Regions from separate parts of the Alteromonas sp. ABV4_515 genome, predicted to be linked through region 1. Evidence: predicted binding sites of a transcription regulator. Region 1 holds the regulator's gene; each other region holds the start of a gene.
The links. The regulator sigma-54, encoded in region 1, starts transcription at its own class of promoters, with help from an activator protein. The targets are predictions, from matches to a motif close to GTTGGCACGNNNNTNGNNT.
Positions count from the first base shown of each region.

Region 2: a site for sigma-54 is predicted at 4,381-4,399, ahead of flgA (flagellar basal body P-ring formation chaperone FlgA). Genes of this name have one in related genera too.
Region 3: a site for sigma-54 is predicted at 4,102-4,120, ahead of flhA (flagellar biosynthesis protein FlhA). Genes of this name have one in related genera too.
Region 4: a site for sigma-54 is predicted at 5,029-5,047, ahead of ACXAGX_RS08180 (EF-hand domain-containing protein). Genes of this name have one in related genera too.

Region 1 covers NZ_JBSWWZ010000007.1:251,531-259,666, forward strand. The annotation lists gene ACXAGX_RS17490 (helix-turn-helix domain-containing protein) at 82-840, opposite strand; gene ACXAGX_RS17495 (hypothetical protein) at 952-1,290, shown strand; gene ACXAGX_RS17500 (DUF2145 domain-containing protein) at 1,290-2,087, shown strand; gene yiaA (inner membrane protein YiaA) at 2,093-2,545, shown strand; gene ACXAGX_RS17510 (substrate-binding periplasmic protein) at 2,555-3,319, opposite strand; gene ACXAGX_RS17515 (HPr family phosphocarrier protein) at 3,349-3,621, opposite strand; gene rapZ (RNase adapter RapZ) at 3,621-4,466, opposite strand; gene ptsN (PTS IIA-like nitrogen regulatory protein PtsN) at 4,512-4,955, opposite strand; gene hpf (ribosome hibernation promoting factor) at 4,964-5,251, opposite strand; gene ACXAGX_RS17535 (RNA polymerase factor sigma-54) at 5,281-6,759, opposite strand; gene lptB (LPS export ABC transporter ATP-binding protein) at 6,850-7,575, opposite strand; gene lptA (lipopolysaccharide transport periplasmic protein LptA) at 7,575-8,136, opposite strand, start outside; gene lptC (LPS export ABC transporter periplasmic protein LptC) at 8,113-8,136, opposite strand, start outside.
Region 2 covers NZ_JBSWWZ010000003.1:390,360-398,495, forward strand. The annotation lists gene flgE (flagellar hook protein FlgE) at 1-934, opposite strand, end outside; gene ACXAGX_RS09500 (flagellar hook assembly protein FlgD) at 949-1,638, opposite strand; gene flgC (flagellar basal body rod protein FlgC) at 1,663-2,085, opposite strand; gene flgB (flagellar basal body rod protein FlgB) at 2,085-2,492, opposite strand; gene ACXAGX_RS09515 (CheR family methyltransferase) at 2,588-3,421, opposite strand; gene ACXAGX_RS09520 (chemotaxis protein CheV) at 3,440-4,360, opposite strand; gene flgA (flagellar basal body P-ring formation chaperone FlgA) at 4,527-5,261, shown strand; gene flgM (flagellar biosynthesis anti-sigma factor FlgM) at 5,364-5,699, shown strand; gene flgN (flagellar export chaperone FlgN) at 5,710-6,141, shown strand; gene ACXAGX_RS09540 (LPP20 family lipoprotein) at 6,248-6,724, opposite strand; gene ACXAGX_RS09545 (flagellar assembly protein T N-terminal domain-containing protein) at 6,951-8,117, shown strand.
Region 3 covers NZ_JBSWWZ010000003.1:326,712-334,847, forward strand. The annotation lists gene ACXAGX_RS09200 (MinD/ParA family protein) at 1-421, opposite strand, end outside; gene flhF (flagellar biosynthesis protein FlhF) at 418-1,914, opposite strand; gene flhA (flagellar biosynthesis protein FlhA) at 1,944-4,046, opposite strand; gene ACXAGX_RS09215 (diguanylate cyclase) at 4,201-6,117, shown strand; gene flhB (flagellar biosynthesis protein FlhB) at 6,166-7,290, opposite strand; gene fliR (flagellar biosynthetic protein FliR) at 7,302-8,084, opposite strand; gene fliQ (flagellar biosynthesis protein FliQ) at 8,098-8,136, opposite strand, start outside.
Region 4 covers NZ_JBSWWZ010000003.1:91,654-99,789, forward strand. The annotation lists gene aspS (aspartate--tRNA ligase) at 1-74, opposite strand, end outside; gene ACXAGX_RS08160 (DUF72 domain-containing protein) at 253-1,155, shown strand; gene ACXAGX_RS08165 (sigma 54-interacting transcriptional regulator) at 1,241-2,581, opposite strand; gene ACXAGX_RS08170 (hypothetical protein) at 2,578-3,171, opposite strand; gene ACXAGX_RS08175 (sensor histidine kinase) at 3,168-4,571, opposite strand; gene ACXAGX_RS08180 (EF-hand domain-containing protein) at 4,672-4,941, opposite strand; gene ACXAGX_RS08185 (putative bifunctional diguanylate cyclase/phosphodiesterase) at 5,142-7,208, opposite strand; gene ACXAGX_RS08190 (tellurite resistance TerB family protein) at 7,252-7,698, opposite strand; gene ACXAGX_RS08195 (SpoIIE family protein phosphatase) at 7,806-8,136, opposite strand, start outside.

The sequences.
Region 1 (8,136 bases):
AGTATGATAAAACCATATAAATACAGAATAAACGGCCGGTTGGATGTTATTTAAACAGCGTGAGGCTGTGTAGCGAAATCACTATTGTTGTTGTGATTGGACGGTCTCGTCTCTGCGCATGTTTTCAAATAGTGAGGGCTCCCATGGGCGCATTGCCAGCAGCAGTCCCACATGCTGTCGCTCAGCGATAGGCAGTGTGGAATCGGCATCGTTTAACTCAGCAGCCTCGCGGGATAGTTGCTGTAATCGCTTTTCTAATATCCGGATGGATTCTTGCGAATAGCGACCACGCAGATAAAGTCGAAACAGCCAGGGCTCACCACGCTTCGGGGCCATGAATTTCACCATGACCTCTTTCTCCATAAACTGTTCTAGTGGTCCTCCTGGGATCCATCGGAAGTCCTGCCCAATACGCAGGCGATATCGATTGCCGGGCAGTAACTCAATGAGTCTGAGTTTGTCTAGCTTGGCCAGCAGTCGTATACATTCCAGCGCTTCAATATCGTAATGAGCAATAATGTCTTCGTACAGCCAGCCATCACGCACCAGCACGGCAGCTAGCAGTAATTTGGGATTGGCTAGCAACTCCATTTCCTGTTCGGCTGAAAGCTGTGACAGTCTGGGTTGTTGGCGCTCGGCAACTTGAAAAAGCTCGGTGAGGGTCATGTCCATGGCATTACATATTTGCGCCAGTCGCTCCAGAGTAAATGACTCTTGGGCAAAACACCGTTTAACGCTGGCTTCACTCAAAGTCAGTTTGTCGGCCAAGGTTCGATAGGTCATTCCGCGTTCTTTCAAGCACCGTTTAAGGGTGCTCACTATCTGCTTAATTTGCTGCATGGTATTAGAATTCGATACTTGTGGTGTCAAAATAGTCTACATCAATTGTTGTGGTTTATTAATCTACATCTTACGGCTAGTGTAGATTCATCAACTAACCGGAGAGACAACATGAAACATGGATTGATTGCTGCAGTAATCTTTATCGCCTTTAGCACTAACGTGATGGCAGATGATTCTGTAGATCATAGTGGGCAAGCCAGTAAACACAGTGTGCTGGCGAGTGCCGGTAGTGCTGGTACTGTCGCTTCTGTTGCCAGTGCAGTTGCTGTGGCACCCGTGGTGTTGAGTGTCGGTGCGGTAGTTTCAGTTCACGAATCAGCACAAAGCGCACACCGCTCAATGGAAGCTAAACCCGTTAAACTGGAAATTACTCACAAAGTGATTACCGCTGACCCTGCCCCCGCTGTTGTTGTGAACCAGACTGTCATTAATAAGGTGGAAGACTAATGAAGCGCCTTATTACTCTCGCCGCTTTAGCGGCTTTCGCTTTCACGCAGCCGGTGTTTGCCGGCAGCCAGGAAGAATCGCCACGAAAGTTTGCGGCAGAAGACATAGTTCATTTCGCGAAACAAACCGAGCAATACCTGGCTGATCACGGCGCTTACGTCGCCATTATTGCACGGGTGGGGCGGAATCCTGACTCACTGCCGCAGGGGATCGCGTTTACGCACACCGCCATCGCCGTCTATTCCGACATTACCATGGACGATGGAAGCGTGGAGAAGGGCTATGCTATCCACAATCTGTATCAACTGGCGGATAAACCCGGTACCAGTATGCTGAAAACCGATTATCCAGTGGATTTCTTCTGGGGAGCCAGTGAGCTGAAAGCGGGTATCGTGATTCCTACACTAGCCATGCAGGAAAAGCTGCTTGAAGTGTTCGCCAGCGGCGATGACAAAAAACTGCACGAACCACGCTACTCGGTAGTGGCGAACCCGTTTACTGAAGGTCGACAGAACTGTACCGAGTACACGCTGGACATCGTCAATGCGGCGATTTACGGCACCACGGATATGGCTCGTCTTAAAGTGAACACTCGCGCCTGGTATGAGGCGCAGCCAGTGAAAGTCAGTAAAGCCAAACTTCGTCTTGGCAGCATTTTCAGCAGCGGCGTGTCGCTGAGCGATCACGATGGCGATGTGGAAACGGCAACCTTCACCACAATTAATCGTTATCTTCAGCAAAACCAGCTGGTGCAGGATCAGACGATTCTTTACGCCAACAACACTATTCAGGAGTAATGACTATGTCAGTACAAAAACCTTCAAAAGCATTTTACTTGGCCTCTGTGGTTGCTTTGATCACCGGTGTTGCCGCTTATATCATTGGCCTGCTCAATGCAGACATGCTACTGAATGAAAAAGGGTACTACTTCGCCGTATTCCTGTTCGGACTGTTTTCGGCAGTGTCGGTACAGAAAACAGTAAGGGATAAAATGGAAGGGATCCAGACTACCCGGATTTATCTGATAATTTGCTGGGCAGGACTGGCCAGCGCAATAGCTTTTTTAGTTATAGGGTTGGTAAATGCTAACTTACTGCTAAGTGAGAAAGGGTTCTACGGCATGGCATTTGTGCTAAGTTTGTTTGCCGCAATCACTGTACAAAAGAATGTTCGTGATAATCAGCAAGCAGATGACCAACTGACAGAATCCAAAGCTCTCCTTACAACTGAACCTTCCGTACCCGAATCACTTTAAACACCGAGTTCAAGGTGTTACGGCAGCAAGACCGGGCCGTTCTTTAAGGTAACTCTGCAGCATCTCATTGAACTGGCTGACAAACTCGGGTGACACGCTGTATTTACTGAACATGAAATGCACGTTTTGCTTTTGGATAATCTCGTTACCTAGCGTTAATGCAATATCATTTGAGTCGGCGGTAAACTGTAATACTGCCGTGTCATCCAGAATCAAATCCACACGTTCACGCTTAAGAAAAGCCAGTCTTCGCTTTACATTTTCCAAATGGATAAGCTGATTGGGAAAGCGTGAAGCGATTTTCTCTTCAAACTCACTGCCATACCAGCCGCTGGTATTGAGTGCCAGCGTGCGCCCTTCGCTTAACAGTTGAAACAGTGTTTTTCCCGCAAACTCGCCTGCGCGCTCGGGAATATACGCGAAGCCGATAAACTCAGCGCGATACGGTATCGAGAACAGGTTATTACGTTGTCTGTCTTCGTTACGCGCGGCGCCGACTACGATATCAATGCCACCCCGGGCAATTTGTTCACCAACCCGTCTTTCAGGGAGCGGATAGCTTTGTAAGTCGTAGTGCATGTGGGCGAGTATCTGTTTTAACAGTTCGTAATCTTCGCCGGTAAGCACATCATTCTGGTGGTAAATATAAGGCGGCCAATGTGCCGCACTAATCCCCAGAGTAGGGGCATAGTCTTCAGCGGCATTGATTTGGGGAGTACAAACTAATATGGCCAGCATGCTGAACAGCAGCTGGGTAACACTTCTAACAGACACGTTCAATTCCATTTGTTGTGAGTGTGCGATCACTCGTCTTCGTTAAACCTACCGGCAATTAGCGCTTCTACAGCATCCATTGCTGCTTCCGCATCAGGCCCTTCAGACACCACGACTACCTGTTCGCCCTGGTGGCTTTCCATCATCATTAATCCCAACACGCTATTGGCATTGGCCTGTTTGTCACCTTTGTGCAAGGTGACTTCAGCATCAAACTGATTGGCCAACTGAACCAATTGGGTTGCCGCTCGGGCATGCAAACCGAGTTTGTTTACAATTGTCAGTGATTTCTCTACACGCATTACTTACTTTGCTCACGGTGCCTGATTTGTACATCAGGGTGGTTTTCACGGAAATTCTTTGCCAGCGATTCTGCTACGTAAACAGAACGATGCTGACCACCGGTACAGCCAATGGCAACGGTAACATAACTGCGATTATTGCGCTCGAGGTGAGGCAACCAGGTAGTGATTAGGTTCTGGATTTGCCAGATAAACTTCGTCACGATGGGCTGAGAGCTTAAGAATACCTGCACAGGCGCATCAAGGCCAGTAAGATGTTTTAAGTCTGGCTCCCAGTGTGGATTGGGAAGGAAGCGGGCATCAAACACGTAATCAGCATCTTTTGGAATACCGTGTTTAAAGCCAAACGATTCGAACACCAGTACGAGTCGGGAGCTTTTTTTTCCAAGAATACGCTCACGGATGAGTTCTGCGAGCTGGTGAATACTGAGTGAGTCGGTATCAATATTTAAATCGGCACGCTCAGCAATGGGAGCCAGCAGCTCTTTTTCTGTTTGAATGGCATCCGACAACGATTTATTCAAACGTGCCAACGGGTGCAAACGACGGGTTTCACTGAAGCGTTTCAGCAGCATGTCATCGCCCGCATCGATATACACAATGGTCACGGTCCAGGATTCTGGCAAGTAGTCGAGAATTTCTACCAGTTCGGCAGGATCTTTAGGCAGGTTACGAACATCAATGCTCACTGCAACCTGCTCGTACTCGTCGGCGACGGTATGGGTGAGTGCAGGGAGTAGATTAACCGGGATGTTATCTACGCAATAGTAACCGAGGTCTTCCAGCGCCCGTAATGCGACGGATTTCCCTGAACCGGAACGACCACTGATGATAATGAGCTTCACGTTTTTCTCCTGAAATACCGTGTTAACGCAGGCGTTTACAATAACTTACTGTAATGCGCGAATAATATCATCACTTGTATCAGCTTTTCGGATACTTTTTATTGTCTCTTTATCGCTAAGCTTGCCAGCAACCATGGCGAGCGTTTGCAGGTGACCGTCAGTTTGTTCCTGCGGTACCAGAAGGGTGAAGAAAATATCGACGGGTTTATTGTCTATGGCATCGAAATTAATGGCTGGCGTAGTGGTTACGACAATGGCAATCACTTTTTCGAGACCGGCAAGGCGACCATGAGGAAGCGCTATACCATTACCAATCCCTGTGCTGCCCATGCGTTCACGTGCCATCAAGGCACTTAACACCGTGGCTTCATCGATATCTGCGTTGTTTTTAGCGGCAATCCCACTGATGATTTCGAGGATGCGCTTTTTACTATTGCACTGGACCGCACATTCAGTGCGATCCAGGCTAACTATGGCTTGTATATCCATGAATTCAATTAATGCTTTTTAAGCTTTTCCTTGTGTTTCAGAACCTGCCGGTCGAGCTTATCTACCATACTGTCGATAGCTGCGTACATGTCTTGATTTTCGGAAGAGGCAAAGACCTCTGCGCCACTGAGGAAAACCGTTGCTTCTGCTTTCTGATTAAGTTTTTCGACATTCAAAATTACGTGCACATTCGATATGTGGTCGAAGTGACGTTCTAGTTTACTGAATTTCGTATCGACATAGGTACGCAAAGAATCTGTGATCTCAACATGATGACCAGTAAGGTTTATTTGCATATTTCGTCTTCCTTATTTTGAGCAGCCCATTAAATGAGGCTTTTGCGTTGGTTAGACGGCGGGATCGATAGGGACTCCCGGTACTTTGCTATTGTTCGCCGGGCAACCATGATGCCTTGATCGGCCAACAACGAAGCAATCTTGCTGTCGCTCAGCGGTTTGCTTGGCTTTTCAGCAGCAACCAGCTTTTTAATCAGTGCGCGAATCGCTGTGGATGAACACTCACCACCGGATTCTGTGGCCACGTGGCTTGAGAAGAAGTACTTCAACTCAAAAATGCCTCGAGGCGTATGCATGTACTTCTGGGTGGTAACCCGGGAAATGGTTGATTCATGCATATCTACCATTTCTGCGACATCGTTCAGCACCATTGGTTTCATCATTTCAGGGCCATGCTCAAAAAAGCCCATTTGTTGCTGAACAATGCAATTCGCTACTTTAAGCAGGGTGTCATTACGGCTTTCAAGGCTCTTGATAAACCATTTCGCTTCCTGCATATGAGAGCGAATAAATTGTGAATCGCTGCTGTTGCGGGCCTTACGGCTCATAGCGGCGTATTGTTGGTTAACACTTAACTTCGGCAGGCTGTCTGGATTGAGTTCTACTACCCAACGGCCGTTTTTCTTCGCCACAGAAACGTCTGGAATAACGTATTCTGGTTCCTTAGTGATAAGTGCACTACCCGGACGCGGATTCAGCGTTTGCAGTAGACGCATAGCTTCACGAAGCTGGTCTTCTTTCAGGCGCGTTTTTCGCATCAGCGTTCGGTAATCTTTGCTGCCAAGTAAATCGGCGTGTTCTCTTAACAGCAATCTGGCTTCTTCCAGCCAAGGGGTATCGGGGGCGTATTGCGTTAATTGCACCAGTAAACACTCTTGTGGTGTACGCGAGCCAGAACCGATTGGGTCGAACAACTGGATGCGCTTGAGTACGCATTCCACTTCATCTTCTTCTACCGGTTCTTCCATGTCTTCACTGTTCACGCTTTGCAGAATGTCTTCCACGGTAACAGTGAGGTAACCCGATTCATCAATCGAGTCGATGATGGCCAGCGCGATAGCGCGATCGATGTCTGAGAACGGCGTTAAGCGCATCTGCCAAAGCAGATGGTCTTGAATATTTTCGGTGGTTTCACCTTGGAAGATTTGCTCGTCATCACCGCCGGCAGGGCCGGGGGCAGGCGCAGAAGACGCAGAAATGTATTCGTCCCAGGTGCTGTCGAGAGGGAGTTCATCGGGCAGGTCATTTTTTTCCAGCGCTTCGCCGGTGTCCATGCTTTCCGAGGCTGACGCAGATTCAGGCATGCTGTCGTCGTTATCGAGATTATTCTTCTCAACAACATCGTTGTCTGAACTGTCGTCCACTTCCAGTAGCGGATTAGAATCCAGTGCTTCCTGAATTTCCTGTTGTAAATCCAGCGTCGACAATTGCAATAGTTTGATCGCCTGCTGAAGTTGCGGCGTCATTGTCAGTTGTTGACTAAATTTTAGCTGTAAAGATGGTTTCATCTACGTCTTATATTAACTCTGAAAAAAGTATCTGGCTAAAGCGGCGATTTATTATTCTTAAATTGCGGTTTGTTATGCCCGATAACTTAACTATAGCCTGAATTGCTCACCTAGGTATACATCTCGAACTTTTTGATTACTTAATACCTGTTCTGCGGTGCCCTGAGCAATCAGTTCTCCATGACTGACGATATAGGCTTCTTCACAAACATCAAGGGTTTCCCTTACGTTGTGATCGGTAATCAGGATGCCTATACCTCTGTCTCTTAAATGTTGAATGATCTTCTTTATATCATTAACCGAAATTGGATCAACTCCGGCAAAGGGTTCATCAAGCAAAATAAATTGCGGATTAGCTGCTAAGGCTCTGGCAATCTCAACCCGGCGGCGTTCACCACCCGACAAACTCATACCTGTACTATTACGTATATGGTTAATATTAAATTCATCAAGTAGCGCGTCGGCTTCTTCTTCACGCTGATGGCTTTTTAGATCCTTACGGGTTTGCAAAATAGCCATGATATTTTCATGTACCGTGAGCTTTCTGAATATCGATGCTTCCTGCGGCAGATAGCCAATGCCGCGACGTGCACGCTCGTGCATCGGTTCATGCGTTAGCTCATTGTCGTCGATATTAATTTTGCCTTTATCCAGCGGCACCAACCCCACAATCATGTAGAACGTGGTGGTTTTTCCAGCACCATTAGGGCCCAACAAACCCACAATTTGGCCGGTAGACACAGAAAGGCTTACATCGCGCACAACCTGACGAGATTTGTACGACTTAGCCAAATGGCTCGCGGTTAAGGTGGCCATTACTGATTGTCACCTTCGTTGTCATCGCTTTTCTTTTCGTCTTCAGACAGCCCTTTTACAGTTTCTGGCTGAAATACCGTGGTAACACGACCACTGCTTGAGCTGTCACCGCCCGTGGCAAGAAGCTGCTCTTTGCCCATGTCATAACGAATGCTATCGCCTTGAACCATGCTGCTATCTTGCTGAATTTGTGCCTGACCTTGCAGGGAAATGAGCTTTTTGGCAACTTCGTAACGAATTTCATTGGCGCTGGCTTTTACCTGTGCACCATCGTCCATGGTTTGTGAATAGCTGGCCGGTTCGCCATAGGCCACAAACACTTCTTTGCCGTCACCATCGCTGGCAATAACCTGAACTTCATCGGCGGTGATCACCAACGAACCCTGGGTAATCTTCACGTCTTCTTTAAAGGTAGATGTTTTCTTCTTGCCGTCAATGAACTGCGACTTCGCATCAACTTTAATTGGCTTGTCGAAATCTGTGTTGTCGGCCAAGGCTACTGTGGGCATTACAGCAACAGAGATCGTTGTTATCAGGCTAGCTGCCAGGGGAATAAATCGT
Region 2 (8,136 bases), on a different contig from region 1:
CGATACTGATTTGCTGCGTAGGATCAGAACCGTTAGAGAGAATGGTTCCCCCTAATGCTTCTGTCTGAATTTTAAAATCGGAACTCGATACACCATCTGCAGCTTGAATAGAAACAAAGTCACCGCCCTGGCTGAATGACATTTTTGCCGCCGTTACAGGAAAACCTGAAGCCGTACCCACGGTGTTAGTCGCAGTGGCAACGTCAGAATCGGTACCGTCGGAATTGACCATATCAATCAGATTGTCATCGATCGCCGTGGCTACATACCAGTCATTCGTTGTCGCCGAAGCCGGATCTTTAATGAAATAGTAGGTCATTACATGACTGTCACCCAGCGAATCGTAAACAGTAACGGAAGTCGCTGCGTTGTAGGTCAGTGGATCATCTGGATTAAACTGAGTTGGATCTAATGCAGGATCACCCGCTGGCAGGTTCATGCGAATATCCACTTCACTGGTTTGCTGAGGCGAACCTGATGAATCTGGAATGCGTACCGGAACCGTTGTACTTAAAGCGACTGAAGAACTGGTACCATCAGTATTGACCGGGAAGCCAAGTAAGTTGTCGCCGTTACTGTTAACCACGAAGTTATCTTCATCCAGCTTAAACTGACCAGCACGGGTAAATGAGAAATCCCGGGAAGTGATCTCTGGTACTGTGGCGAAAAAACCATTACCGGTAATCGCTAAGTCTAATGCGGTATTGGTAAACTGCAAACTACCCTGAGAAAACTGCTGCGCCACTTCTTGCGTCAGTACACCATCACCCACTTTGGTTTTTGCGCCCGCCAGGAGTGACGATGCATAGACATCACCAAACTCTGCACGCGACTCTTTAAAACCAACGGTGTTGACGTTCGCAATGTTGTTGGCGGTGACGTCGAGATCTTTCTGCGCGGCAGAAACGCCACTAAGTGCAATATTAAAAGACATAACTCTTTCTCCTACTAACTGCCTATTTGGATGACGTCGCCAAGACTTATGCTCACATCACCCGCCAAATTCAAAATAATGCCCTGACTGCTGCCAGTCATACTTACGCTGCCTACCTGGCGGTTTACTGCGATAGGCACCGAAGTGCCCTCGCCGTCCACGCTGCCATTGGCACTGATAACATACTCACCCGCCGGCATGGCATTGCCGCTATTGTCAGTACCATCCCAGGCAAACTGAATGTTGCCTGCAGCTTGCGTACCCACATTCATGGTTTTTACAATTTCACCGTACTGATTCTCAATGTTGATCTTGAGATCCTGTACCGTTTGCTCATTTACCAGCACACCGCTGAAACCAGCACCTTCTTCTGACATGTAACCTACATTTCCCTCAACCAGTACTTGTTGGCCGATAAGACTGGACGCCTGCAGGGCCTGGTTCGAAGTCATAGACGCGGCGAAAGACTCAAACTTCTCATTCAGTGATGAAATACCGTCAGCCATAGTAAATGACGTCATTTGCGCCACCATTTGATCGTTATCAACGGGCTTGGTTGGATCCTGGTTGGCAAGCTGTTCTGTCAGTAGCGAGAAGAAGTCTTCCTGAGAAAGTCGCTGTTCGCTACCGTCAGAAACAGCGACGCCTTCTTCTTGCCAGTAGAGGTCAGTGTTCAGCCCTGGGGTATTAGTAATCGTACTCACGATAAAATCCTCTGCTTAACCGACTTACTGGCCACTGCCTAATTGCAGTACCTGACGAAATAATCTTTTCGTTGTGTCTGCTACCTGCACGTTGGTTTCATAACCTTTTGAGGCAGACATCATATTTGCCATTTCTTCAACAATGTTGACATTAGGCTTGTAGATATAGCCGTTTTCGTCTGCCATAGGGTTGTGCGGTGCGTATTCTATTTGTAGAGGCGCATCACTCTCGACGATGCCTTTCACCTGAACACCAACCCCTTTGGTCTGATCTTCTGATGCACGAGCCAGCTCAGCGGCAAAAACCGGGTGTCGGGCTTTGTACGTTTCTTCGTAACTGCTACTCACACTGTTCGCGTTAGCAATATTACTGGCGGTGGTATTCAGGCGGACACTTTCTGCCTCCATGCCCGTACCCGAGATCGACATTACATTAAACAGGCTCATTAACTTTGCCCTCCACTCAAGGCTTTCTTCATACCCTTCAGCTTTCCTTCCAGAAATTTCAGGCTGGCCTGATATCTCATTCCATTGTCAAGAAAGGCATTTCGCTCAGACTGTACCTCAACGGTGTTGCCGTCACCGGTATCTGGCTGATTTGGAATTCGGTAGTCGATGTCGAAACTGCTTGTACTCAGCGAACCACCAATATGGTTATCGTGGGTGCGAGTAAGATTACCTTGCTGCTGAACATGGCGTGCGCTTTCCATTGCCTGTTTAAAATCAATATCACGAGCTTTGTAGCCAGGCGTGTTGGCGTTTGCCAGATTTCCGGCAATGACTTCCATTTTTTCTTCACGGATGTTGATTGCTTTTTGATGAAAGCCAACGAGATTATCGAGGTTGATGGCCATTCAAAGACTCCGGTTGCACGTATTTCGACATTCCCGAAATCAACTGCAAATGAAGTGCCAAGTATTTTTTGACGCTGAATGAGTATGAGGGCAGATTATTTCTTGCGTTGGTAATAAAGGCCTGGACGGCATTTAACCATAGTAAACAAGGAAGCCGCTTCACCAATGGATTCTGAAGCTCCGAGGAAAAGAACGCCTTCTGGTTGCAACTGGGCGGCAATTTGTTGCAGTATGCGTTGCTTGACGTCCGCCGGGAAGTAAATGAGCACATTGCGGCAGAATACAATATCGAATCGACCTAGGCCGGTATAGCTATGCAGTAAGTTGAGGCTTTTAAACGTCACCATATCCCTGACTTCACGATTCACCTGCATCATGCCTTCGTCATTAGGGGAGAAATAGCGCTGACGACGCTCAGAGGATAAGCCGCGGCCTAAAGACAATTCGTCGTAAACGCCTTTATTGCATTTATCCAGCATAGAAGACGATAGGTCAGTTGCGGTGATGTCGACGCCCCCACGCAATGTGCCAGGGTTCTGTCGTTGATACTCCAGAACAGACATGGCGATAGAGTACGGCTCTTGTCCTGATGAACAAGCCGCACTCCATACACGAAGACGTCGATTTTCTGATGCAAATTTGGGAAGAATAGTATTGATAAGTAACTCGTAAGGATAGCCATCTCGGAACCACAGGGTTTCGTTGGTGGTCATGGCATCAAGTACAGCTTGCAGTAGACTGCGGTTTGCACCGCGAATAACAGCAGCAATTAATTCGTCAATACTGTCAAAATTAAATTCGTACATTAACGAAGACAGCCGACTTCTTACCAGATATTGCTTGTTATCGCCCAGTGAAATGCCACACTGCTGCTGCAAAAACGCACCAAACTGACGATAACTATCGGCTGAAACTTCTTTGTTTTTCAAACTTCCCTGCCCTCGTACTTATTTTTTTAACCATTTGCCCACGGCTGTGGCCAATTCGTCAGGATGGAATTTCGCAATGAAATCGTCGGCGCCAACCTTTTGCACCATGGCCTGGTTAAATACGCCACTGAGTGATGTGTGCAAAACCACCTTGAGTTTTTGCAACTCAGGGGTGTTTTTAATTTCGGCCGTTAAGGTATAGCCATCCATTTCTGGCATTTCAATATCTGAAACCAACACGCCAACTTTGTCAGTGACATCTCCGGTTTCAGCGGCAATTTCTTTTAAACGATTGAGCGCTTCAAGACCGTTCTTAGCCAGCTCCATCTTCAGGCCCAGTGCAGTAAGTGACTTCTTAACCTGGCTGCGAGCAACAGAAGAGTCATCAGCAATAAAGATAATTTTATCTTCACTGCCGGTAGTATCGAGATTTTCAGCAATGGAGTCGCTAACATCGGCTTTAAGCGGAGAAATCTCATGCAGAATTTTTTCTACATCGAGTATTTCTACTAACTCTTTGTCCACCTCAGTCACCGCGGTGAGATAACTGGCACGGCCAGTTCCTTGCGGCGGCGGCATGATTGCGTCCCAGTTTGTATTAATGATGCGTTCCACCGCCCCCACCAGAAAGCCTTGAACGGAGCGGTTGTATTCAGCAATCACGATAAAGGCAGTATCGAGGTTTTCAATACGACGCCCACCGGTTGCCATACTGAGATCGATAACGGAAATGGTCTGGCCGCGAATATGCGCGACACCACGAACCAAGGAATTCAGCTTTGGAATTGCGGTAAGAGGCGGACATTGCAATACCTCTCGCACTTTGAATACGTTAATGCCAAAGCGCTGACGGCCATTGAGTCTGAACAACAGAAGTTCAAGCCTGTTCTGCCCCACTAACTGCGTGCGCTGGTTAACGGAATCAAGAATGCCTGACATACATCACCTCTAATTTAAAATTGGGCACGAACATTGCGTTTCACCTTATCACTCTTTGTTTAAAAGCAGAATCGCCAAAAAAGTGACGATAGTGACTTTTCGTACCATCCGATCCTGCTCTTAATCATAGTCAAAATAAAGTGAAGTGAACACGAAAAAAGTCATCATGCATAAATTGTTATCGAAAAAAATGGTCATTACTTTAAGTAAGTTTCGTCTTCTTGCTTTCGTTTTGCTGCTTAACATAGTCTCAAACCCTGTATTTGCGCAGTCGGGCAGCCAGTTGCGAGAAAAAATTGAACAGGGTGCAGAGCGTTATTTATTAAATGCTATCGGCAACGACTCAGAACAAGAAAATATATCGATAAATATGGTAGCCATTGATGATCGCATTCAAATTCCGGTATGCCATACGCCATTTAATTATCATGCAGAGCCTGCTTCTCTGCGCCAAAGTTACATTTCTGTGCGTGTGAGCTGCGGCAATAATGACTGGTATCTATTTACCAATGCCCGGGTCTCACGAACACGAACCGTCGTGGTAACCGCAGGGCTCATCAGCCCCGGCAGCTTGCTTACATCAGAAAATCTCCGGTTAGCCGAAGTCGATGTTAACCAGTTACGTCATACCAGTTATTCGTCGGCAGATGAACTACTCGGCGCCAGAATGAAAAGACGAGTGCGCAATGGACAACCTATTCAGGCAAATATGCTATGCTTTGTCTGTAAAGGTGATCGAATAACCATCAGTGCACAAGGTGGCGGCATGCAGGTAAAAACCGCCGGTATCGCTAGACAGGACGGGGTCATCGGCGATAATATTCAGGTTATAAATGCGTCTTCAAACAAAGCAATTATTGCCGAAGTGGTCAGCACGCAAACCGTCGTTGTAAACCTGTAATTCAGCCTTAGAAAATATTTTAAGAAATACGCCAAAAAGGTTAAAGAAGCGACAGGTTCAGCCGATAACGTGTATGAGGTGTTATTGGTAGTGGAAAAATTTATGGCAATTAATAATGTAAACAATGGGGCCCCTAAGGCACCCATCGACAATGCGAAGCTGAATAATCAGCAAGCACAGACCCAGTCTGCAGTGCAGCAAGAAGCTGCCGCGAAAACGGCGCAAACTGTTGCACCACGTCAGGATTCTGTTTCTTTGACTCAGTCAGCTCAGCAGTTGAGTCAGGTGCAGAAAAAAGGCACTGAGGCGCCAGTTAATCAGGAAAAGGTCGACAAGTTGAAGAAAGCCATTCAAAGTGGTGAGTATAAAATCGATGCTGATTCGCTTGCGCACAAAATCGCGCGATTAGAAGCGCAGGTGTTTGGCATCAAATCTTAGTAGGTAAATTATGTCGCAAAACTTGCTTTCAGGCTTACAACAACAGATTGCTAATTTAGAGCATCTGGCGTTGTTACTTGAGCAGGAGTTGCACCTTATCAGCAGCCGTGACGCTGAAGCTTTGATGAACTTGCTCAAGGAGAAAGAGCAGACCCTCGACACCATACAGCAGAGTGATATGAGCATTAGTAAGCAATATCAGTCGCTGGTTAATGAATCGTCGGTGCCAGACGACGTTTCAGAACTCATCGCTACAGCTAAAAAGCTGCTGGAAGAATGTAAGTACCGCACTTCAGTGAATCAGAAAGCCGTTGAGCAGGGTCAATTAAGACTCACGCATCTGCGCAATTTGATGTTGGAGGTACGCGCGAAAGAATCACTGACCTATGATAAAAGCGGAAAACCGAAAGGTTCAGGTTTGGGTCGTGGCGTAAGTGCCTAAGAACATACAAAAAACAAGACAATTATTTACAATAAAGCCCGTGTAAACGGGCTTTGTTATATCTAAAGGGGAATAAACCTCATCAGGCTTTATTTCCGAAATCAAACTAGTAGTAGGTTACGTCTTTTATCCGTTTAGGCTTCGCCGTGGTCAGATAGATGTCGTATACCATGCGCATATCTAACTCCAGCTCAGTCGCGTAGGTGTCTTCCCCTACCGGATAACTCTTCACTACCCGCGCGCCACGGATCACACCCTCGACAGACGCTTTTAATTGGGAATTCTGCATGATCATATTCGCGACAGACTGCTCACCATCGAGGCGTTGACCATAAACCTGCTCGGCTAGCTCGCGATAAGCATCAAGCTTTGACGCTTTCATGGCCATCAAAGAACGATCGTTGTCTGTCTGCCCCATTTGTTGAGCGATTGGCGCGTAGCCGATAGCCGATAATACCGGATAGCTTTCCGGTTCAACCACTTCCCACTCGACATGTTTATCAATTAGGCCAGAGCAACCGGTAAGCGACAATGCCAAGCCCGCGCCAAAAGCCGTTCCCCATTTTTTGATTAATGTCCGCATAATTCACCTAACGTTACTCTGGGTTTCTATTTTTGAGTGTCGATACTTTACGTTTCGAATGTTGGATAGGCACGCAATAACTGTGCCTTGTTAGTGAGCGTCAGATTTCAGACAGTATTTCAGGAACGTTTTTTGCTGAGTTTTGCTAAGAGATCATTATAACGCAGACAATTGGTTTGCAGTTAACTGTTCGCACCCATCAGGTGTTTGTAAAGGTAATGCCAATATGAATCAATCATTGTTCCGCTTTGTTAAAACTGTGGCACTGACGGGCACCTTGGCCGTGCTGTCGTGGCAAAGTTCTGCCGCTTGGTACGAGGCAAGAGGACAGGCATTGATTCAGCAAGGCAACCGCACCGCAGCTAAAGAAAAAGCCACCGAAGAGGCCATTCGACAGGCATTGATGTTTGCCGGCGCGTCGGTACAAAGCGTACAAATGCTGACTAACGGTTTATTGCAAGAAGATCGACTTCAAATCAATGCCAGCGGTGAGGTGAATAACTTAGAGCTGATTGATGAGAAATGGCATAGCGACTACGTTACGGTAACGATTCGAGCTGATATTTTTCCTAAGGCGGTAACCTGTAAAGCAGCCGGCTTTCAAAAAACGTTAGTCACCACCTGGTTTCCCATTGAACATCGGCAGCAAGCTGGAGACGGGCAAATCCATGCGCTGTCTGAACAAGCACCCCGCTCTCTTCAGCAGCAGTTTGTCGCCAACTCTGATAATACCTCACTGCAGCAAATCGTTCCTAATACGGTGCGCTGGCGTCGCTCTAGCGTTCTCGCTCAGGCACCATCGCTGGCACGACAAAGTCGGGCACAATATGTGTTGGCAGCCACGATCACAGATTTAAGCATTGTACGCCCCCAACATTCCTCGTTGGCATTTTGGCAGAGCGATGATGCACTGCGTCAGTTTTCACTGGACCTGGCATTGGTTGACGGTATGAATGGTGCCACGCTCATGCAAAAGAATTACAGCACCGAGGCTTTATGGGAGTTTGATCGCTTTGAGCAAATTGATGTCAGCAGCTCCCGATTCTGGCAGAGTGAATACGGCCAAGCCATTAACCGTCTTTTCAGTAACATCGTTGAAGACGTTGAGCACGAACTGACGTGTCAACCCGCCACAGGCCGTGTTCTGGCGGTTAACAGTGACCAACTTCAGGTATCGATTGGACGTGCTCATGGCATCCAACCGGGTGATGAGCTGACGCTTTATAAAACCAATGAAGTCATAGACCCCCAAGGCATGCACTTCTTGCAGTACAACCTTTATCCTACAAAAGTGAAAGTCGTCAGCGCCTCTGTAGACAGTGCCACCGTGGTGCCGGTAGACAATGGCATCATTGGCAATATCCAGCCCAATGACTTTGTGACTAAACGGTAAAGCAGACTAACCTGTGCCG
Region 3 (8,136 bases), on a different contig from region 1:
AAATACCCGCTGCAGTATCGACAATGAGCACGTCGATTTGCGAGCGCAATTCACTGAACGCACGAATTAGACCTGCATGCTCGGTAGGCGACAATTCTGTCATTGCCTGCGTACCCGACGTTGCCGGTGCGATTTTGATGCCATGGGGGCCGGTTACCAGCACATCGTCGAGGGTGCATTCGCCAGACAGCACATGAGAAAGGTTCTTCTCTACTCGCAGTCCGAGCATAACATCGACGTTAGCCAGGCCAAGGTCGGCGTCGAGCACCATCACCCGTTTGCCTTGCTTTGCCATGGCGATGGCCGTATTCAGTGTGATGTTGGTTTTACCCACACCACCCTTACCGCCGGTGACGGCTATAACCTTAATGAGGCGTGATTGATTCATCTTTCGTAAGCTACTCGCTTGATCTTCGATCATACTGCCTTAACTGAATTAACTTCATGATTATGCTTAGTATGATTCAAACCGTACTTTTTATAAAGCTTTGCCGCTGCAGATACGAGAGATTTCGCATCAGCAACTTTAATATCTTCAGGCACCTGCTGGCCATCGGTCACATAACTCACCGGTAGCTGCTGCTCAACAGCAACGCTTAATACCTCACCCAAACTGTAGCACTCATCAATTTTAGTGAAGATACAGCCGTCGAGTTTAACCGAATTATACGCTGCAATAATGCGCTGCAGAGCAGGATATTGGGTATTAGCTTGCGCAACCAGGTATTTACGTACAGGTTGCATTTGACCGTTGCTAAACTGACCAAGTTGTTGAATTAATCGGCTATCTCGCTGACTAAAACCTGCTGTATCTATTAATATTAGACGTTTATGACGTAACTGAAAGAGTTGTTCAGCTAATTCTTCGCTACTTTGTGCTTTTCGGGTAGTACAGCCAATAATTTTGCCGTAAGTCGCCAGCTGTTCATAAGCTGCAATCCGATAGGTATCGATGGTGATCATCGCTACCTGCTCTGCCCCGTACTTTTGTGCATAACGTGCAGCAAGCTTTGCAACGGTAGTGGTTTTGCCCGTGCCAGTTGGACCGACCAGTGCAACAACACCGGTTTGCGTAAGAATATCGTTACCCGAAACGTTCAGACGGTTAGCCAACAGGTTCAACAAATAAATCCACGCTTCACGCTCGGTGTACTGTGAAGGCGTGTAATGTACTAACTGTTCAGCCAGCGCAACGCTTAACCCCATGCCAGTGAGGCATTGCATCAGGTAGCTGTGAACGGGTCGCTGACGCTTTTTCTTCGCTTCCATCAGGTCGGCCACCTGATATTGCAGCACATTACGTAAAGACGCCAATTCCTCTTTGATGGCATCCAGTTCACTATTGCCCTGCGCGTTACTCGAAGGTGCCTGCTGAGAAGGCGCAGCTTCGAAGTCAGGGCTCATTTGTGAAGCTGGTGCAGTGTTGTTGCGCCCGTGATTAAATACATCAGCAAAAGAAAATACATCATTGTCTTGCTGTGCAGTTTGCTGCTGTGGGCGCTGGGAATGTGGCTGAGCTTGTGCCTTAGGCTGTGATTGATATTGAGGCTGAGCAAGGTCGCGCTGGGAATGAGGCTGAACCTGGCGCGGTGCGTTTTGCTGCGTAGCAGCGTCAGCCGCTGCGTTTCGCTCGGCAGCCTGCTTTTCTAATAATGCACGGAGGTTGTCAGGACCATCATCACCAATAATTTCGCTCAGGCTCGGCGTGGCCTTTTGCTGGCCCGCGGATGCTTTGTTGTCATGGCGCGTGTTCAGGTTAAGTTTTGCCTCAGGTTCTTTATCGTAAGCAGCCACCAGCTCAATACCATCGGCCACTTTACGGTTCGACATAATGACGGCATCACTGCCCAATTCGGCTTTTACCTGGCTTAACGCTTCCCGCATATCTTTGCCAAAAAAACGTCTGATTTTCATCTCAACCTCTTCACTCACCCAGTGTCAGATTATTGACCGACAGAGCTGACAATTTTAATTTGCTTGTCGTCAGGTATTTCCTGGTACGACAACACATGCAAGCCAGCTACCGAATATTTAAGGAAGCGTGACAGCACAGGTCGCAACATACCTGACGTCAGGAGTACTGCAGGCTCGCCTTCTAGCTCTTGTTGTTGTGCGGCCTGTTGCAAGGATTGTTGGAGACGATCTGCGAGTCCTGGTTCGATACCGGCGCCATCTTCTCCCCCTGCCTGAAGAGACTGGTGCAACATCTGTTCCAACTCTGGTGCCAGAGTTATGACGGGCACTTCTTTGGCGCCTTGGCTGATTTCCTGAACGATGAGACGTTTTAGCGCAATACGCACCGCAGACACCAGTACATCTGGGTCCTGACTACGCGGGCCGTACTCAGTCAACGTCTGAACAATGGTACGCATATCTCGAATAGGCACACCTTCAAATAACAGTGTCTGCAGCACTTTCACCACGGTACTGAGTTGTAGAATGTCAGGCACCAGCCCTTCGACCAGTTTCGGACTAGACTTAGCCAGCATATCCAGTAGTTGCTGAGTTTCTTCATGGCCGAGAAGTTGATAAGCATTGTTACTCAGCAGCTGGCTTAGATGCGTTGCCACTACGGTAGCAGCGTCAACAACGGTATAACCGAGTGTTTGTGCATGTTCACGCTGGTTCGGCCTAATCCACACTGCGTCTAAACCGAAGGCAGGATCTTTGGTTGCGCGCCCTTCGAGTTTACCGAATACCTGTCCAGGATTAATGGCGAGTTCTTCATCGTGACTGATTTGCGCATCGCCAATGGTGACACCCAACATCGCAATGGTATAAGCATTGGGGTCGAGATCCAGATTATCGCGAATGTGTACCGGCGGTACCAGAAAGCCAAGTTCCTGAGAGAGCTTTTTACGTACGCCCTTGATTCGGGTGAGCAGTTCGCCGCCCTGGGATTTATCGACTAACGGAATAAGCCGGTAGCCCACTTCCAGTCCGATAGTATCGACCTGCTGTACGTCGTCCCAACCGAGTTCTTTAGCCTCTGGAACCGGATGATCGACCCCCGCCTCTGTCTTCGCTGGAACTTTTGGTTTTTCGGCTTCTTTCTTCGCCTGCACACCTTGCCAGTAGGCATAGCCACCCGCTATGGCAGAAAAGCCCAGAAATGCGATATGCGGCATACCTGGCACAATGCCCATGACAAACAGCACCGCAGAGGCAATATACAGCGCCTGAGGGTTGCCCAATTGGGTACGGATTTCTTTACCCATCTCCTGGGTTTCGTTTTCACGAGTCACAATAATGGCGGTGGCCACTGAAAGCAGCAGAGAAGGTATTTGTGCTACCAGGCCATCACCGATAGTCAAAATGGTATACACCTCCATGGCATCGCCAAACGCGAGGTCGTGCTGAATCATGCCGATAAATAATCCACCTACGATGTTAATCAGCATGATGAATAAGCCAGCAACCGCATCACCTTTTACAAATTTAGACGCACCGTCCATAGAACCATAAAAGTCGGCCTCGGCGGTGATTTCCTCACGACGTTTACGGGCCTGATCCTGGTCGATATAGCCAGCATTCAAATCGGCGTCAATGGCCATTTGTTTACCGGGCATGGCATCAAGGGTAAAGCGGGCGCTCACTTCTGAGATTCGACCTGCACCCGCGGTAACCACTTTGAAGTTAATGATCAGAAGAATAGCGAATACGACAACCCCCACTGCATAGTTACCGCCAATAACCACCGCACCAAACGCTTCGATCACTTTTCCCGCAGCATCGCCACCTTCATGGCCGTACAGCAGAACAACCCGTGTAGATGCCACATTAAGCGCAAGCCTTAATACCGTAGCAATAAGCAAAACCAGCGGAAAAATACCAAAATCCACCGGCTTTTGGGTGAACACGGCAACGAGGATGATCACCAGACTCAACGCAATATTAAAGCTGAACAGCACATCGAGTAGAAATGGCGGCATGGGAAGAATAACCATGCCCATAATCGCCAGTAATACGACAGGCGCACCCAGACCACTGGTGATATTTTGAAACTGGTTCTTGTCGAACCGCTGCAGGTAGGCGGATAACTGCATAATAATTGCTCTCGCTAACAGAAAATTGACACTTCAATTGCGTCTGTAGTGAGTATTTCAACTACTGTGCCAGTTTGAAAATGTTTACTAATGCGCGCCTGTTTCGAGTTTTTGAACTATAGTTAATGTGGATAAGATTTGTTCAGGACATTGTGTGCCGGAATACCAGTTAAAACAGCGACGTATTGCATCTATTGGCACTTTTCTTCATGTTGTCACGGCAATCAGTCTGATATTGATGTCTTATTCTACTCATGCTGCATCGGCACAAGTTTCTGCTCCCAATGATGAGGTTATCCGCGTCATAAAATCTTTTCATCAGAATCCGAAGGAGACCGTTTTAGGCCTCGAAGAGATGCTTGATGATGTGCAACCTGAATATACGCCAGCCACCATTCAATATCTGCTGTCATACTTTTATATGAAGCTGGGGGATTTTGAGCGCTCAGAGTCGCTGTTGGAGCTGGGACTTACCAATGTAAATCAAATCAATGAGCCACTGCTCTATCACCGTTTGTTGCTGCAAAAATCGTTACTTTATGAAAAAACAGCACGTCAGGTACTGGCATTGCAGTATGTTGCTATCGTTAACGAGTGGGCGCAAGAGAATAACATCATCCAGTTACATATTGGTGCATTGATGACGGAGGGATTGATTCAGCAATCATTGCAAAATCGCGAGTCGGCACTGACCAAGCTCATTGTTGCGCACAGGATTGCCTCGGAAAATGTCACGCAAATTCCGCCTGCTCACATAGCAGGCCTTATCGCAACGGTGTTTCAGGAAGCTGAGCAGTACGACAATGCTGTCCCCTATTTGAAGGAGGCGCTTGATTTTGCCATCACGAAAAACAACCGGATCAATCAGCTAAACCTTTTACATAAACTGGCTTTATCTCACTTCGCAACGAACAACGAGACCGCTGGACGGCAATACTTTGATAAAGCAATGACAATTGCTCAGGAATTGCCAGATAAAAATGCGCAAGTGAAATTACAACTGCTCGATGCTGATAGATTAATGAAAAAGAAAGCCTTTGCAGAAGCCTTGGACGTATACCAAAATTTGGTGTTGATCCAGGGCACTCTGCCCCATGAACAGTATCGCGGTGACATTTTAAGGGGCTTATCAAAAGCCCATTATCACACCGGTAACTTCGAGGCTGCGCTTGACACTCTTACCGGTGCAGAGCCTCTTTTCGCCTCAACCACACCGAAAGAAATGATTGAATTTCGATTGCTGGAATCGAGAATTCAGGCGGCATTAGGCAATTACAGCCAGGCTTATCAATTACTTGATGACGCACGCAGAAAACAGATAAAACGCTTGAACGAAATCAGTGCAGACAAGCTGTTTAAACTGCAAACTCTCTTCGACGTCAATAAGAAAAATCAGGAAAATGCTGCTCTCAGATCAGTAACGAAAGCGCAGGAGTTGCGGATAAAAACAGAGCGTCAGCGAGGATTTTTTATGATTTCAGCGCTGATTTTACTCTCAATCCTTTGCGTAGTACTTGTTATTTTGCAGAAAAAGCGCGCCAGGTATCAGTATAAGTTGGAACAAATTGCGATGACTGACAGCCTCACTTCTCTGCTTAACCGTCAGCATACCTTAAAACTATTGGAGGAACAGGCAGGTATTGCAGAGGTTACCGGAAAAAAACTTACTGTCGCTTTACTCGATATTGATTTATTTAAACAGGTGAACGACAACTTTGGTCACGCCGCAGGTGATGAGGTTTTACGCAAGTTTGGTGCTCTGGTTAGAGACAATTTCAGAAAAAGTGATATTGCGGGCAGGATCGGCGGTGAGGAATTTTTGCTGATTTTCCCTGATACCAATGTGACGGAGGCTCGCATTGCTACAGATAAGTTTAGAGCGGCCTTGAAAGCCGCTGGTGAAAAACTTCCCTACGCATTAGACCCTCTCACCGTTTCCGGTGGGATTGGGTACATTACAGGGCCAGGAACGATGGCAGAAGAATTAGAGGCTATCGATAGAGCTCTATATCAGGCTAAGGATAAAAGCCGCGACGCTATTAATCTCGTCGATAACAACATTGCCGGATAAAAACTTTGTCTGATAATTTTCCTCGCTATTCGCTACCATACTCCAGCTTTAGCGCCGGAGTTCCGGTGGTATAGGCAGGTCTTTCTTCAGCGGTTTCGGGCGCTTACCTTTACCCGCTTTGAATGCCCGCAGTTGATAAACGTACGCCAGTACCTGAGCAACCGCCATAAACAGTTTGTGAGGGATTTCGTGATCGACTTCGGTTGAGTAGTAAATCGCCCGGGTTAGCATGGGCGAAGGCACAATGGGAACGTCGTGAGCGTCACCAATTTTTCGAATATGCATGGCTAATTCTTCGATACCTTTGGCCACTACCACCGGCGCACGGCCGCCGTTGTCATCGTATTTCAGCGCAACAGAATAGTGGGTCGGGTTGGTTACGATGACATCGGCTTCCGGTACCTGCTGCATCATTCTTCGGGCTGCGGCCTGGTATTGCAGGCGACGAATACGCCCTTTCACCATGGGATCGCCTTCAGCGTTTTTACGCTCATCCTTCACTTCCTGCTTCGACATTTTCATTTCTTTGTTGTGCTTGTACATCTGATAAGGCACATCAAGGGCGGCGATAGGGATCATGCCCAGAGTAAGAAACAAAAACGCCCACTCCAGCATATCCAAGGCGTGAAACAAGTTATTGGGATAAAGCTCAACGTCGAGATGAAGTGCCTCATCTTCATAATACATCAGCGTTAATAGGGCGATGGTAGCAATGACAAAAAACTTGGCGATGGCCTTAAGCAATTCAACTAAGCCGTTCATACCAAACATGCGCTTGAAACCATTCAAGGGGTTAAGTTTATTGAGCTTTGGTGATGCAGACTGCCAGGTAAAGTTATAGCCACCTAGTGCGATTGAACCGTATATTCCCGCAGCCATGGCTACAATCATGTACAGCAACACCGGCCCAGCCACTGCAGAAAACCCCTGTGCCCAGGCATTAAACATGTGAGTCATGTCGTAGGTTTCATCGCGGGACAGCGTAAACATATCTTCCATCATGCCGAAGATTGCTTTCGCAATGGTGCCGCCAAGCAATAGAAACATGATGCCACTAGCCACCAGCACCAATGCCGTAGAGAGTTCCCGCGATCGGGCGAGCTGACCTTTTTTTCGCGCGTCTTCGAGGCGTTTGCTCGTGGGGTCTTCTGTTTTATCCTGTTGATCAGCCATGACTTACCTCATCAAGTGGGACAAATCAGCAGCAACTCACACATAAACTGCTGTGCTCGCTGCCATTGTGTGGCGAAATGGGAAACAAAGTTTTCTAACGTAACCCAGATAATAATTAACCCGGTTATCTGGGCAATGGAGAAACCAATACTAAAAATATTCAGCTGCGGCGCGGCTTTGGTCATAACCCCAAAGGCCAGGTTCACAATCAGTAGCGACACGATGGGGGCTAAGGAAAGGGTTACTGCGGAAACAAACATCCAACTTGCCCACTCGGCGATGTCCCGGAACTGGGCTGCGGTCCACCAGGCTTCACCGATGGGAAAAGCATCGAAGCTGGTCGTAATCATTTGAATCATTGCCAGGTGGCCATCTAAGGTCCAGAACAGTAAGGTTGCGAGAATCAGATAAAACTGACCCACGGCCGGAACATTAATACCGTTAACCGGGTCGACTATCGATGCAAAACCAAGCCCGGTCTGCATTGCCACTATCTGACCTGCCAGCACGAAGGTATTTAATACCATCATGGAAATGAAGCCGATGGCGACACCAATAATAATTTGCTGAATAACTTCAACAATGGCGCCCACCCCGACTAAGTTGTCGAATGGAACAGGTTTTATAACTGGCATAATCACTAAGGTAAGAAACAGCGCGAGCAATGTTCTCACCGTCACCGGAATCGACTGAGCACTTAGACCAATCATCGCAGCAAACAGACCACTGATGCGCATAAAAGGCAGCATCAGATCGGCCAAAAACTGATTGATGGTATTGAGATCGACGTTCACTAACGGAGCCTGCTTATCCCACAACTTGCGGGATTTGCTCAACCATATGGAA
Region 4 (8,136 bases), on a different contig from region 1:
TTAACCCAACCACAAAGTGTGACTTCCTGGCCGACGTATGATGAATCAATATTCCCACAGTAATCTGTGCGCATGGTCCCTGAACCTCTGGTAATGTGTTGTCTGCCTGGCGATGCTGACTTGCATGGCGATGCTGTCAGTGCTTCAATGCTGCCGAATATTCGCGTTCTTCTAAATGAACAATCCGGATAAGCCTCAGACTTTAGATAAAAATAAGGTCGCATAGTATAAACAAATGCATCGTAAAGCCCAATGACAAAAAACGAAATCCCTGGCCAACTGAACAATTCTCTGCCACCTGTGTACATTGGCGTACCGCAGTGGCAACACCAACGCTGGCCTACAGATTGGTTTAACGACACCAGTGCCAGAAAAAACATGCTTGAGTACTATGCAAAACAAATGAATTCGGTAGAAGGGAATACCACTTTTTATTCTCTGCCGTCAGAGGAAACCGTGCAGCGCTGGATTGAACTGACACCGGCTAATTTTCGCTTTAATTTTAAGGTACATCAGACCGTCACTCACGGCGGTGCGCTTGATCCTTTTCATCCGGATATCGAAAAACAGCTTGCCCTGCTCGCCCCGCTGAAAGAGAAACTGGGCATGCTGATGCTGCAGTTTCCTGCCAGTGTCGGCCCGCAGTCTCTGCCTGCCATTGCAGAAATGCTGTCGCAGTTTCCTCAGGACTTAGCGATGGGTGTAGAAGTGCGCCATCCGGCGTTTTTCGAAAAGGGACAGGCAGAGCAGCAGTTTAACCGCCTGCTTATGGAAAGAAACGCAAACCGAGTAATCATGGATACCCGGGGATTATTTGCTAATCCGCCTCTTGATGAACTCACCGCAGAAGTGCAAAGAAAAAAACCGAAGTTACCGGTTAACGTGATTGCCACCGGCATGCAGCCTGTGGTCCGGTTCGTTGGCGGAACGGATGATGAGGCGAACACATGTTGCATGCAGCCATGGATTGGCAAATGTCATCAGTGGAGACAGGAAGGCCGGACGCCCTATATGTTCTTTCACAGACCGGAAAACGGCGATGCGCCGTGGCTGGCGGCGGAATTTATTGATGCCTACAACGCCCGCTACCCTGAAAATGCCTTACCGACGCTGACGTTTCCGCCACCCGCTGCCGAGCAAACCTCGCTGTTCTGACGCGGCGCTTCTTGAGTTCAGAAAGGTAATTTAAACAGAAATAAGACACTCTGACGGGTTTCAGAGTGTCTTAGCAAGGGAGTATTTAGCGGAAATCTCCGGCGTCAAGTTCATGTTTTTTCATCAACTTGTGCATATCGGTGCGGTTGCGACCAGCCAGCTCAGCCGCGCGAGTCACATTACCGTCGGTCATTTTAAGCAGTTTGTGCAGATACTTCTGCTCAAATGCATCCCGCGCTTCGGTAAGGGTTGGCCAGCTCTGACGGGTCGCCGACAGTGCTTGCTGAACAAGGTGTAACGGAATAACCGGCGTCTGGGTTAACGCCACACACTGTTCAACCACGTTAACCAGTTGACGCACGTTACCCGGCCATTCAGACTTCACCATTAACTGCATGGCGTCGTCGGAAAACTGCGTCACGTTAACGCCATGACGCTGCCCACTTTGTTGCAACAAGGTGCGCGCCAACAGCGGAATATCTTCGCTACGTTCTTTCAACGATGGCAGTTTCAGATTCACAACATTCAGGCGATAGTACAAATCTTCCCGGAAGGTGCCCTCTTCCATCTCTTTGTGCAAATCTTTATGGGTGGCCGAGATAATACGTACATCAATATCCACATGCTTAGCGCTACCCACTGGGCGAATTTGACGTTCCTGCAGAGCACGCAATAATTTAACTTGCAGTGTCATCGGCATGTCACCAATTTCATCGAGGAACAGTGTGCCGCCATCCGCTTCACGGAACAGACCCGCATTCGCATGTACGGCGCCGGTGAAAGCCCCTTTCGCATGGCCAAACAATTCTGACTCCAGCAGGTTTTCCGGCAGTGCGCCACAGTTAATCGCAATAAACGGTTTGTCGCGACGATTGCTGGCGCGGTGAATCGCATTTGCTAACAGTTCTTTACCGGTACCGCTAGCACCACTGATCAGCACGCTCACTTCACGCTGTGCGATGCGGAATGCCTGATCCATCACGCTGGTCATTTCCGGCGCGCGGGTAATGATGTCTTTACACCAATCTTCAGGTTGCACTGAAAGCGATTGGCTCAGCGCCTTTTGCAGTAGTTTTCTTAATTCATCATGGTCAACAGGCTTTGGTAAGAATCCAAACACACCCCGTTGCGTGGCCGCAACTGCATCTGAAATGGTGCCGTGGGCCGTCATTAAAATCACTGGAATATCTTTTCGTACGCCCATTATTTCCTCGAACAGACTTAATCCATCGAGTCCGGGCATGCGCAGATCGGATAACACCACATCAAAATCTTCGCTGCGGATTTTACGCAAAGCGGCTTGGCCGTCTTCGACCGCAGTGACTTGATAGCCTTCACCTTCAAGTCGGATGGTTAGCAGGCGTAACAGACTCTTATCGTCATCAACGAGTAGCAATCGGGCATTGCGTTCTCCGGATTTATTCATCGTTGGGTACTCCTGTTTTTATCCATCAGCGTTGCTTCTACTTTGAGCAACTCATCCATCTTCTTTGTTTGCACTTCTAAATCTTCTTCAAGCATCTTTATTTGTTTTTCTTTGTCAGTATTCACTCTGTTTAGAATGACCAGTGCCGATTCCAACTCCAGCATTTCGCTGTTTGGCGCGTCGACAATGGTTTTCACCACAGCTTGCATTTCTGGCGTAAGTTGGCTGACGACTTCCTCTAACCAGTGTTGAGCCCGCAGTCGAGACTGATACGGCGTGTCCGTGGGTAACGATAAAATGACTTTTTTAATTTTATCGTCAATGCCCTCGCCCAAATCAGCGATAGCTTGTTTACGTACAGGCCAGCGGGTGTTGTCAGCCTGAACCCATAAATTGACCCAATATAATAAGTCGCACTGATGTTCAAAATTGGCTGCATCTTCGTCAACAAGACACAAGGAGTCGCTTTCCACGAGTTGTGGCGTTTGACTGTTGTCTTCAACCGGGATAACCGGCGCTGACTGATTCCCTTCTATTGCTGCGCACCCGCCTAACAAGACGACGATGGGCAACAATAATTTAATTCTCATTTACGTTTTTCCTTCTGCGGGATACTGACTCTGAAACACACATCAGCATAATCAACTTCAACAACAGCGACATCACCGTACATCAAGCGCGCGCAATCTGAGACGATAGACAGGCCGAGACCTGTTCCAATAACATTGTCATTTCTCGGATCGTCACCGCGGGTAAAGGGTTCAAATAATTTACCCACTTTTTCCTGCGGTATTTTTTTACCGCGGTTCGCCACGTCGAGCACGGCTACACCGTCCTGTTCATAAATATTGACTGAAATCGGCCTGCCAATAGCACCGTGGGCAACGGCGTTTGACACGAGGTTGTCGAGGATACGGCGGTAGAGTTCCTCGTCGACACTGACCGATTCAACACGTACATCCACCGTCACTTCTCTGTCTTGAAGCGCCAGTGCATAATCTTCTACACAATCACGTACGAGTTCGGCAGGATCGATACTGGTGAATTTAGGCTCGGCCTGTTGTAGCAAGAGGTTATAGTCAAGTAACTTTTCCACCAACGTATTCAAGCGCTGGGTACTGGAACTCAAAAGCGATAAAACTTCTGCCTGTTGGGGATTCAACTCCCCGACTACATTCTCAGATAGCAAGCTACAGCCTTCTTTAATACTTGCCAACGGGGTTTTTAACTCATGGGCCGCATGACGTAACAGCGCAGTGCGGATATGCTCAAGTTGTTGTAAACGTTCAGAAAGCCAGTGTAGATCTTTTTCCACACCAATAAGTTCAAACGGGGCTTTGGTTGAAAGAGGCGGCAACTCCCCCCGTTGGTGAGCGAGAATTTGAATGATCTGTTTCAGTTTGTTGACCGGCTTAACAATCAATTGGCTTCCTAACAGAATTAACAGTAATGACACCGATACCAACATGGCTGTAGACCAAGCTTGTTTGGCCTGCATGTTGGTCATGTCTTCACGTTGAATAGCCAGTCGAGCCTGAATGGATGCATCGACGTCTTTGCGCATAGCAATAACGCCATTACTTAACGATGCAAGATAGGCATTAAGTAATAGTTGATCGTTAATCGTGCGGAAATTTCGAAGTTGTTCGATTTGCTTAACTAATTGCTGACAGTTTTCGGAATTGTCGATGATGTCACACAAATCCTGCTGCGCTGAGGCAAACTGCGCAATGGCATTATCTGTCAAATCAGCCACGGTGGTGTTTTGTATGATGGCATATTGTCGAAGTGTACGCTCCAGGTCTGTCGCCGCACCTTCTAATTGCTGCATGAATCCCACTGCGGTAACCACGAACCGGGTTTCCGCCGTTGTCATACGGCTTACTTTTGCAAGGTCGCTTTGACTTTGCCACAACAGTGCAATGAGGGGAACCAAAGCCAGTATGAAACTGCCTAGGGTTAGTTGTCTGAGGGAACCAACTCGCAAAATTCGATCACTAAGTAAAATCCGGTTTTTCAGGATCGCACACCCCTATGATTGCCGCAATAGATGGCAACGCCAAAAACAGCGTAGCCATCGTAATTAAAACTTAGTTTGGCGTTTGCAAACTCACCAAAATCACTTCTTTACTACTTTCCAGTTCTTCCATGCTCAACAAACCATCACCGTTCTTGTCGATGCGACTGAACAAGCGCAATAATCGGGTGTCCGCTACGGCCTCTTTCAAGGAAATAGCGCCATCTTGGTCGTCATCTAAATCTGACAACATTGTTTCAACAGCATGGGCATCTGCCACGGCGACTGCCTGGATAGTGACGATGGTAAGTAGCAGCAAAAATAGTTTTTCAATACGTTTCATATCAGACCTCCTGTGCTCAAATATGCGTGAGCGGATGTATGGAAACGTAATCACTGCGTCAATACAGAAGCTCACCTACTCATAAGTAAGCAGGAGTAATGCCAAACATTAAAAGCAGTTAAACATCAGAGACTTACAATAAGACCAATAAATAACAACATGTAGAGTGTTGCTAAATATCTACACACTGAAGATGGGATTTACTCAACGGAAGTTGTGTCATCCAAAAAATGGGAAAAGTTTTTCGGCAGTTCTATTAGTTTAGAAAGTGGAACAGGTTTGCTGAACAAAAAGCCCTGCACATGATCACAACCATGTTCATTGAGATAGCGCCACTGGCTTGGTTGCTCAATGCCCTCAGCACAGACGGTAAGCGCAAGGCGTTTTGCTAAATCAATGATCGAGCCGGTTACCATTCGCGACCGATCTGAAGATTCTAATTCACAGATAAATTGTCTATCAATCTTTAATGTATCGATAGTGATTTGCGTGAGATAACTTAACGATGAATACCCGGTTCCGAAGTCGTCTAATGCAATGGCGCAGCCCATGTTACTCAAGCGTTTAAAAAACTTGTCAGCAGTATCAAAGTTTTCCAGGTAAGAGGATTCTGTCACCTCAAACTCGAAATATTCAGGGTGCACCTTATAGCGCTCGAACAATTCATAAATATCGTTGAATAGGTCGGTATGACGCAAATCGTGACCAGAAAGATTAATGGCAACTCTAAACTTATTGTCAACCAGCATCTGCAAATCAGGCAACTCCATGCAGACCCGCTCTATCATCCATTGCGTAATGGAAGAAATTCGTCCGCCCTGCTCTGCAATAGGAATAAATTCGCCAGGCATCACCATACCGTACTCTGGGTGCTCCCAGCGGATTAACGCTTCAAGACCTATGACCGCGCCATGCTTAGAGATTTTCGGCTGATAGTAAACGCGGAATTCATCATGACGAATCGCACTGTCGATACTGTTTGCCAGAGACATCTTGCGCTTATACGATTCCACCATATCAACGGTAAAGAGGGTATGGGTTCCCCGGCCTTTCGCTTTTGAGCGATACATGGCGAGATCGGCATTACTCATCAGTTGGCTAAGCTCGTAGCCTGCATCCGTGGCTCTGGCAATACCGACACTCACCCCCACAGACAACGCCAGTCCCCGCAGCATAAAGGGCTCTTCAAAGGCACTTACTAATTTTGTCGCCAGATTATTCAGACTTACATCGGACACATCGCGGTCGGGAACGATGATAAATTCATCGCCGCCGAGACGGGCCACTAAATCCCCTTCCCGCAATAAATTTTGCACCCTGTCGGCCACTTCAATCAGGATTAAATCCCCGGTTTCATGACCCAGTGAATCATTAATACTTTTAAAACCGTCAAGGTCAAAAAAGATGAGTGCTAAATCTTCTCGTAGACGTCTCACTCTCGCCAGTTCTAACCTGAGGTTATCCATGACAAACTGGCGATTAGGAAGCGCTGTCAGGCTGTCGTAATTCGCAAGTCGCATCATGGTTTGCTGCTGCTCTACGAGTGTCGCGTTTTGCTCTTTATTGATGGTGAGTTCAACTTCAATCGTGTCCAGAAAGCTATTAATATTGCCAACGAGACTGCTGATTTCGCGACTTTTTCCAGGCAGGAAACGGGCTGTGTAATCTTTGCTAAGCGATATTTTTCGGGTGAAGTCGATGAGGTCTTTGAGTGGCTTCAAGAGCACTTGAATAATCGAAAAAGCGATAACAACAGCAATAATAATAACCGCAATGAGTTCAGGCAAAGTCTGAAACGCCAGGACCTGCTGACCTTGCTTTTTAACATCAGATAAATCACTGATAACGACCACTGTGCCCTCTACGGCATAATCACTTCCAATTTCCGACACGCTAAGAATGAGATCGTCGTCAGCAAGGACACCGTAGGGATGCTTTAAGGCCAGTTGTTTCATTTCCTCTGAACGACCGCTCCCGGAAGCACCAAGCAAACGTTTTTGTTCGTCGAAAATGTATGCAGCAATGATGGCCTGACTGTTTTCGAGCAGTGCCAACTCTCTATCGATGATGACGTTTTGTCGGCTAGCATCACTCTCGCTAGCTATTCGCATGGCGATATTGTCAGATAGGTTCGATACTTTTTGCTTTTCCAGCATCTCTATCCGTTCGTCCTGACTGCGCGCAGACAAATAGAACGTCGCCACTACGGAGACAGAGACTACCGCTGTTACCAACAGTGTAAGAGGCAATTTTATCGACCGGAACAAGGCGTCTTTCCTTAACTATCCTGCACACGCAAAAAGGCGCAGGCTACTCAGCATGATTTTCAGTTACCGAGAGCTTAGATTTTATAAACTGGCTGTGAGGTATATGCAGTAAATCGGCGATTCGCCGTATAATATGCTCCTCAATTGGCGCTATATTTTCGTCAGCATAGGCAACTTTCCACAGGTCGGTAAGAATATCCTGCTTTTCACCATTATTACACTTTTGATTAATAACTTGCGTGAATTGCACCAAATCCACCGCCTCTTCTGCCGATGATTGTCCCTCTTCCATTAATGTACTTAGCTCATCATCTAACAAGGAGAATTGCTCATTGAGCAGCGTTTTATAAGCTTCTAACTCGCGTGGATCGGCCTGCCTATCTGCACGAATGATCTCGCTTAGCAGTGCTGCGGTAGCCAATTTGACCGTGTGTTGTTGTGGTTTATCGTCGTGATTGTTGCGAAAAAGCTCAAGTACCGCTTTTAACATAGCTTTATGTCCGTTTGAGAAAAATTACCTTTATATACGCGCAAATTAACAAAATGTATTTTCTACTGAGACAGGCTTCAAATTTAAGCCGATTAATCACGTGCCGTTTATTTCGCCATGGACAACCGCACACTTAACGTTGAACCATTATCACTGAATCTGACACTCTCGCAGAGTTCCCGTAAAAAACAGATCCCGCGGCCATAGCAGGCCGTTAGGCAATCTTCATCGAGCGCACTGACATCGAACCCGTCTCCCGAATCAGAGATGGTAATATCAAGGGCCGATTCTGAGGGTTTGAATAGAATTTTGAAGGCAATCTCACCTTCGGTCAGGTTTGCCAGAAGCGTGTCTCGACGCTGGTAATATTGATGAAAACCGTCAGGTGTCGATTTCAAATCAGAACTGAGTTTTAACACGCCATGTTCCAACGCATTA